2 regions of the Streptomyces sp. NPDC001816 genome follow, and region 2 is predicted to be linked to the other one. Evidence: riboswitches for the same ligand, from Rfam matches in the RefSeq annotation. Region 2 holds a riboswitch; the other holds the start of a gene.
What was found. A riboswitch is a leader RNA that binds a small molecule or an ion and turns the genes downstream of it on or off. The one in region 2 is predicted to bind glycine.

Region 1 (4,079 bases), on a different contig from region 2:
CTTGAAGTCCTCCGATGCGGCGACCTTGAAGGAGACCGCCTTGGCCGCGATCACGTGTTCCAGGGGGCCGCCCTGGAAGCCCGGGAAGACGGACGAGTTCAGCTTCTTCGCGAAGTCCTTCTTCGCGAGGATGATGCCGCCGCGCGGACCGCCGAGCGTCTTGTGGGTCGTGGAGGTGACCACGTCCGCGTACTCGACCGGGTTCGGGTGCAGACCCGCGGCGACCAGGCCCGCGAAGTGCGCCATGTCGACCCACAGGTAGGCCTCGACCTCGTCGGCGATCCGGCGGAACTCGGCGAAGTCCAGCTGCCGCGGGTACGCCGACCAGCCCGCGATGATCACCTTCGGGCGGTGCTCCTTGGCCAGGCGCTCGACCTCGGCCATGTCGACCAGACCGGTCTCGACGTCCACGTGGTAGGCGACCACGTTGAACTGCTTGCCGGAGAAGTTCAGCCGCATCCCGTGGGTCAGGTGGCCGCCGTGCGCCAGGTCCAGGCCGAGGATGGTGTCCCCGGGCTGGGCCAGCGCGAACAGGGCCGCCTGGTTCGCGGAGGCGCCGGAGTGGGGCTGCACGTTGGCGTACTCGGCGCCGAACAGCTCCTTGATCCGGTCGATGGCGATCTGCTCGGCGACGTCGACGTGCTCGCAGCCGCCGTAGTAGCGGCGGCCCGGGTAGCCCTCGGCGTACTTGTTGGTGAGGACCGAGCCCTGGGCCTCCATCACCGCGAGCGGCGCGAAGTTCTCGGAGGCGATCATCTCCAGGGTCGACTGCTGGCGGTTCAGCTCGGCGTCGACCGCGGCGGCGATCTCCGGGTCCAGCTCGTGCAGGGACGTGTTCAGGACAGTCATACGGCTACGACTCCTCAGCCGGCGGTGAAGGCGGTGTACTCGTCGGCGGAGAGCAGCTCGGCCGGCTCCTCCGCGATGCGTACCTTGAACAGCCAGCCGCCCTCGAAGGGGGCCGAGTTCACCAGCGACGGGTCGTCGACGACGTCCTGGTTGATCTCGGTGACCTCGCCGGTCACGGGGGAGTACAGGTCGCTGACCGACTTGGTCGACTCCAGCTCACCGCAGGACTCGCCCGCGGTCACCGTGTCCCCGACCTCGGGGAGCTGCACGAAGACGACATCGCCGAGCGCGTTGGCCGCGTGCTCCGTGATGCCGACCGCCGACACGCCGTCCTCGGCGGCCGACAGCCACTCGTGCTCCTTGCTGTAGCGCAGCTGCTGGGGGTTGCTCATGGCCTGAATTCTCCTGTACGCGCGGGAGTGCTGATGAAGGGGGGACTGCTGAACCTGCTGATGAGCAGGTGATGTGTGCGCAGGGTCACGTACCCGGTACGGACCGCGCCCAGTGTCTACTTCTGGCGCTTGTAGAACGGCAGCGCCACGACCTCGTACGGCTCGTGGCTCCCGCGGATGTCCACACCGACACCCTCGGTGCCCGGCGCCGCGTGCGCCGCGTCGACGTACGCCATGGCGATGGGCTTGCCCAGGGTGGGGGAGGGGGCGCCGGAGGTGACCTCGCCGATGACCTCGCCGCCCGCGACGACGGCGTACCCGGCGCGCGGCACCCGGCGGCCCTCGGCGATCAGACCGACGAGCACTCGCGGCGGGTTCTGCTCGGCCTTGGCGGCGGCCTCGGTGAGCGCCTCGCGGCCCACGAAGTCGCCCTCCTTCTCGAACTTCACCACGCGGCCGAGCCCGGCGTCGAACGGCGTCAGCGACGTGCTCAGCTCGTGCCCGTACAGCGGCATGCCCGCCTCCAGGCGCAGGGTGTCCCGGCAGGACAGGCCGCAGGGCACCAGGCCGACGCCCTCGCCGGCCTTGGTCAGCGCCTGCCACAGCTCCACGGCGTGCTCGGGCTTCACGAACAGCTCGAAGCCGTCCTCGCCGGTGTAGCCGGTGCGGGCGATCAGGGCGGGGACGCCGGCCACCGTGCCGGGCAGGCCCGCGTAGTACTTCAGGCCGTCCAGGTCGGCGTCCGTGAGGGACTTCAGGATGCCGGGGGACTCGGGGCCCTGGACCGCGATCAGCGCGTACGCGTCACGGTCGTCGCGCACCTCGGCGTCGAAGCCCTCGGCGCGCTCGGTCAGCGCGTCCAGCACCACCTGGGCGTTGGAGGCGTTGGCGACGACCATGTACTCGGTCTCGCCGAGGCGGTAGACGATCAGGTCGTCCAGGATGCCGCCGTCGGCCTGGCAGATCATGGTGTAGCGGGCGCGGCCGACGCCGACGGAGGCGATGTTGCCGACCAGGGCGAAGTTCAGCAGGGCCGCCGCCTCGGCGCCGGTCACGGTGATCTCGCCCATGTGGGACAGGTCGAAGAGCCCGGCCTTGGTGCGCACGGCCACGTGCTCGTCGCGCTCGGAGCCGTAGCGCAGGGGCATGTCCCAGCCCGCGAAGTCGGTCATGGTCGCACCGAGCGAGCGATGGAGGGCATCCAGCGCGGTGTGACGGAGTTCGGTACTGCTCATCGGTCGGTCGTCTCCCAAGGCATGACGGGCGAGGTCGTTCCTCCCCATCTGTCATCGGAACCTGAGAGGTTCGCCGAGACCGCCACAGGGACGATCACGGCTTGCACCTTGGGTGGAGCCACTGACACAGCGGCCCGCTTTTCAGATGTGCCTCGCCCGCGCGGTAACGGGGCCTGAGAGATTCAAGGGAGGGACTTGCTCCTTCGGCGCCCCAGCGAAGGCTGCTGGGAACTCTCCCGCGCGGATTCAAACGGCCGGTATGCAGTTGGCGGGCACATCATTGCACGCCTCACCCCCACCCGTCAGGGCCGCATCTGTAACCGACCTGTGGCAGTACGCGCACCGAACCACTGGACGCGGCGCATTACCTTCTCTTTACATGTGATGGGCAGGGGATGACCGAGCCCACAGGGGAGGACGATCACGGTGAACAGGACCACGGCCTACGCCACCACCACCGGCATCGCGGTGCCGAAGCAGCCCTCCGCCCCGGCCCGCGAGCGCTGCGCCGACCGCCCGGCCCCGGTCGTCCGCGACCTGCGCGACCGCGCGGGCCGCAGCCCGCACGCCCTGCTCTTCGGGCCCGCCGACCTGGTCGTGATCACCGGCCTGCCCGGCAGCGGCAAGTCCACGCTGATGCACCGCGCGGTCCCCGGCCACCGCATCGACTCCCAGGACACCCGCGACAGCTGGGACGCCCGCATGCCCCGCCTCCTCCCCTACGCGCTCTACCGCCCCCTGGTCCGCCTCGCGCACTACGCCGGACTGCGCCGCGCCCTGCGCACCGGCGAGGGAGTCGTCGTCCACGACTGCGGCACCCAGCCCTGGGTGCGCTCCTGGCTGTCCCGCGAGGCCCGCCGCCGCGGCGGCACCCTGCACCTGCTCCTTCTCGACGTCACCCCCGGCACGGCCCGCGAGGGCCAGCGCGAGCGCGGCCGCGGCGTGTCCCGGTACGCCTTCAGCCGCCACCGCCGTACGACCGCCCGGCTGCTGCGCGCGGTGGAGCGCGGCGAGCTGCCTGCCGGCTGCGGCTCGGCGGTGCTGCTGGACCGGGACGCGGCGGACGTCCTGCACCGCATAGCCTTCACCGGCTGATCGGACCGGTCACTGTCACAGGCACCCGCTAGCCTTTTGCTCCACAGCATGGTTCCCAGCAGGCGGTAGAGGCAGATGGACTTCCCGGCGGACACTCCCGCGGACTTCCCGGCACAGACGCACCCCCACCCGCACGGCGGTTGGCCCGGCAATGAGCTGGAGGAGGTGCTCTCGGCCTCCCTGGGCATACCCTCCGCGGGCGGCCGGATCATCGAGGTGCTGGGCCGCAGCTTCCTCTGGATCCCCCTGCCGAGCGGCGGCGGCCCGCAGAGCGGCCCCCTGGACCTGCCCACGATGGACATCGAGGGCCAGGTGTACGTCCCGGTCTTCAGCTCCGAGGAACAGCTCCGCCAGGCGACCGGCTCCCACATGTCGTACACCATCGCCCCGGCGGTGGAGTTCGCCCGCGGTCTGCCCCCGCAGGTCGGCATCGCGCTCAACCCCGACGGCGTGGTCGGCATCCCGCTGCCGCCCGAGGCGGTGGCCGAGCTGTGCCGCGTGGACCGCA
Region 2 (4,079 bases):
GGGGACCATCTGCGGCGGGCCGGGATCACCACCGTCGAGGAGCTGGCCGAGGCGGGGGAGGACGAACTCGTACGGCTGGTCGGCAAGGCGCACGGGCACGCGCTGTACGCCATGGCGCTGGCGCACGACGACCGGCCCGTGGTGGCCGAGCGCGAGACCAAGTCGGTGTCGGTCGAGGACACCTATGACGTGGACATCCATGACCGGCTGCGGGTCGGGATCGAGGTGCAGCGGCTCGCCGACCGGTGCGTGGGGCGGCTGCGCGGGGCCGGGCTGTCCGGGCGGACCATCGTGCTGAAGGTGCGGCGGTACGACTTCTCGACCCTGACCCGCTCCGAGACGCTCCGTGGGCCCACCGACGATCCGGCGGTGATCCGCGAGGCGGCCGCGCGGCTGCTGGAGTCCGTGGACACCACGGGCGGGGTACGGCTGCTGGGCGTGGGCGTCTCGGGGCTCGCCGACTACACCCAGGAGGATCTGTTCGCGCAAGCCGCGGCGGGCGAGCGGGACGCCGCCGCGGCCGTGGAGACGTCGGAGGAGGTCGTGCCCGACGCCGTGGAGGAGCGCCCGGAGCCCGCCGAGCGGCAGTGGCGGGCCGGGTACGACGTGCGGCACGCCGAGTACGGGCACGGCTGGGTGCAGGGCAGTGGCCTCGGGCGGGTCACGGTGCGCTTCGAGACACCGCAGTCCGAGCCGGGGCGGGTCCGTACGTTCTTTGTCGACGATCCCGCGCTGGAGTCGGCCGAGCCGTTGCCGTTGGTCGTGGAAACCGACGTGGCTCACCGGCCCGTCCCGGCCGAGGATCAGACTTCCTCCGTGCCCGCCAGCTTGCCGAAGTCGTGGTCCGGTACCGAAGGAGGTGCGGCCGCGTCGAGGCCGTAGTGGTGGTAGAGCTGGAGTTCCTGTTCGGGGGAGAGGTGGCGGCCCACGCCGAAGTCGGGGGCGTCCTTGATGAGCGCGCGGTCGAAGGGGACCCGAAGGGCGCCCTCCACCAGTTCGCTGGGCTCCAGGGGGACGAAGGCGTCCCGGGAGAACAGACCGGTGCGTATGGCCGCCCACTCCGGCACGCCCGTGGCGTCGTCGAGGTACACCTCGTCGATGGTGCCGATCTTGGCGCCATTGCGGTCGAACGCCTTGCGGCCGATCAGGTTGCGCGGATCGATGTCGGTCTGCACGGGCCCTCTCCCTCCACTTGGTCGCAACTCATCCGTAAGCACTACAAAAGAGCACATTCAAGGAGGCGGCCACTCGAGGGCCCGGGCGTTGACCTCGCTGGTACGCTGACAGCGGCTGCTGACCCCGTGCGGGAGAGTCCTCCGACCACGTCGGAGGCGCCGAAGGAGCAAATCCTCCCCGGAATCTCTCAGGCTCACGTACCGCACGGACGAGGTCACTCTGGAAAGCAGGGCGAGTGTCGACGGCTCCCGCCCTCACCGACGGTGAAAGCCGGGACCCTCGGGTGCCCGGTGAAGCTCTCAGGTTTTGATGACAGAGGGGGAGGCCGTCGGGGCAACCGCCGTGGTGCCCCTCGAAGGTCGCGTCAGACCAGGAGGCCTCCGCAATGACCGCCCATCGCACTCCGCTCTCCGAGCTCGAAGCGGGCATCCCCTTCGAGCAGCGCCACATCGGGCCCGACCAGGAGGCGCGGGCCAAGATGCTCGCGCACGTCGGTTACGGCTCGCTCGACGAGCTGACCGCCGCCGCGGTGCCGGATGTGATCAAGAACGCCGACGCGCTCGATCTGCCGGGTGCCCGTACAGAGGCCGAGGTGCTCGCCGAGCTCCGCTCGCTCGCCGACCGTAACCAGGTGCTCGGCTCGATGATCGGGCTCGGGTACTACGGGACGTTCACCCCGCCGGTCATCCTGCGCAACGTCATGGAGAACCCGGCCTGGTACACGGCCTACACGCCGTACCAGCCGGAGATCTCGCAGGGCCGCCTGGAGGCGCTGCTGAACTTCCAGACGATGGTCGCCGACCTGACCGGCCTGCCGACCTCCGGCGCCTCTCTCCTGGACGAGGGCACGGCCGCCGCCGAGGCGATGGCGCTGTCCCGGCGCATGGGCAAGAACAAGAAGGGCCTGTTCCTGGTCGATGCGGACGCGCTGCCCCAGACCATCGCCGTCATCGAGACGCGTGCCGAGCCGACCGGTGTCGAGGTCGTCGTCGCCGACCTGAGCGACGGCATCCCGGCCGATGTCGCCGCTCGCGAGATCAACGGCGTGCTGATCCAGTACCCGGGCGCCTCCGGTGCCGTACGCGACATCAAGCCGGTCATCGACCAGGCGCACGAGCTGGGCGCCCTCGTCACCGTCTCCGCCGACCTGCTGGCCCTCACCCTGCTGACCTCTCCGGGCGAGCTGGGCGCCGACATCGCCGTCGGCACCACCCAGCGCTTCGGTGTGCCGATGGGTTTCGGCGGGCCGCACGCGGGCTACATGGCGGTGCACGAGAAGTTCGCGCGCAGCCTGCCCGGCCGTCTGGTCGGCGTCTCCGTCGACGCCGACGGGAACAAGGCGTACCGCCTCGCGCTGCAGACCCGTGAGCAGCACATCCGCCGCGAGAAGGCCACGAGCAACATCTGCACCGCGCAGGTGCTTCTCGCCGTGATGGCCGGCATGTACGCCGTCTACCACGGCCCCGAGGGGCTGCGTGCCATCGCCCGCCGCACCCACCGCTACGCCACGATCCTCGCCGAGGGCCTGAAGGCCGGCGGTGTCGAGATCGTCCACGGCGCCTACTTCGACACCCTCACCGCGCGCGTGCCCGGCAAGGCCGCCGAGGTGGCCGCCGCCGCCCTGGAGAACGGGGTCAACCTGCGTCTCGTGGACGCCGACCACGTCTCCCTCGCCTGCGACGAGACCAGCAACCGGGCCCAGCTGGCCGCCGTCTGGTCCGCCTTCGGCGTCGAGGGCGACATCGAGGCGCTGGACGTGACGGCTGCGGACACCCTGCCCCAGGCCCTGCTGCGATCCGACGACTTCCTGACGCACCCGGTCTTCCACGAGCACCGCTCCGAGACCGCCATGCTGCGCTACCTGCGCAAGCTGGCCGACCGCGACTACGCGCTCGACCGCGGCATGATCCCGCTGGGCTCCTGCACCATGAAGCTCAACGCGACCACCGAGATGGAGCCGGTCACCTGGCCCGAGTTCGGCCAGCTGCACCCCTTCGCGCCCGCCGAGCAGGCCGAGGGCTACCTCACGCTCATCCGGGAGCTGGAGGAGCGTCTCGCCGAGGTCACCGGCTACGACAAGGTCTCGCTCCAGCCGAACGCCGGTTCGCAGGGCGAGCTGGCCGGTCTGCTGGCCGTGCGCGGTTACCACCGGGCCAACGGCGACGAGCAGCGCACGATCTGTCTGATCCCGTCCTCCGCGCACGGCACCAACGCCGCCAGCGCCGTGATGGCCGGCATGAAGGTCGTCGTCGTGAAGACCGCCGAGGACGGCGAGATCGACGTCGAGGACCTGCGGTCCAAGATCGAGCAGTACCGCGACGAGCTGGCGGTCCTGATGATCACCTACCCATCCACGCACGGTGTGTTCGAGGAGCATGTCGCCGACATCTGCGCCCAGGTGCACGAGGCCGGCGGCCAGGTCTACGTCGACGGCGCCAACCTCAACGCCCTGGTCGGCCTCGCCAAGCCGGGCCACTTCGGCGGCGACGTCTCGCACCTGAACCTGCACAAGACCTTCTGCATCCCGCACGGTGGCGGCGGCCCCGGCGTCGGCCCGGTCGCGGTCCGCTCGCACCTGGCACCGCACCTGCCCAACCACCCGCTGCAGCCGGCGGCCGGCCCGGAGACGGGCGTCGGCCCGATCTCTGCGGCGCCCTGGGGCAGCGCGGGCATCCTGCCGATCTCGTGGGCGTACGTCCGCCTGATGGGCGGCGAGGGCCTCAAGCGCGCCACCCAGGTGGCCGTACTCTCCGCGAACTACGTCGCCAAGCGCCTGGAGCCGCACTACCCGGTGCTCTACACCGGCCCCGGCAACCTGGTCGCGCACGAGTGCATCATCGACCTGCGCCCGCTGACCAAGGCGACCGGCGTGAGCGTGGACGACGTGGCCAAGCGCCTGATCG

Region 1: another riboswitch for glycine. It lies ahead of gcvT (glycine cleavage system aminomethyltransferase GcvT); the one in region 2 lies ahead of gcvP (aminomethyl-transferring glycine dehydrogenase).

What each region holds. Positions count from the first base shown of each region.
Region 1 is NZ_JBIATY010000009.1:37,270-41,348, forward strand. It holds gene glyA (serine hydroxymethyltransferase) at 1-849, opposite strand, end outside; gene gcvH (glycine cleavage system protein GcvH) at 864-1,241, opposite strand; gene gcvT (glycine cleavage system aminomethyltransferase GcvT) at 1,358-2,476, opposite strand; glycine riboswitch at 2,628-2,725, opposite strand; gene ACFYZZ_RS29235 (AAA family ATPase) at 2,903-3,571, shown strand; gene ACFYZZ_RS29240 (enhanced serine sensitivity protein SseB) at 3,647-4,079, shown strand, end outside.
Region 2 is NZ_JBIATY010000014.1:263,554-267,632, reverse strand. It holds gene ACFYZZ_RS38105 (DNA polymerase IV) at 1-882, shown strand, start outside; gene ACFYZZ_RS38100 (PRC-barrel domain-containing protein) at 804-1,175, opposite strand; glycine riboswitch at 1,295-1,389, shown strand; gene gcvP (aminomethyl-transferring glycine dehydrogenase) at 1,562-4,079, shown strand, end outside.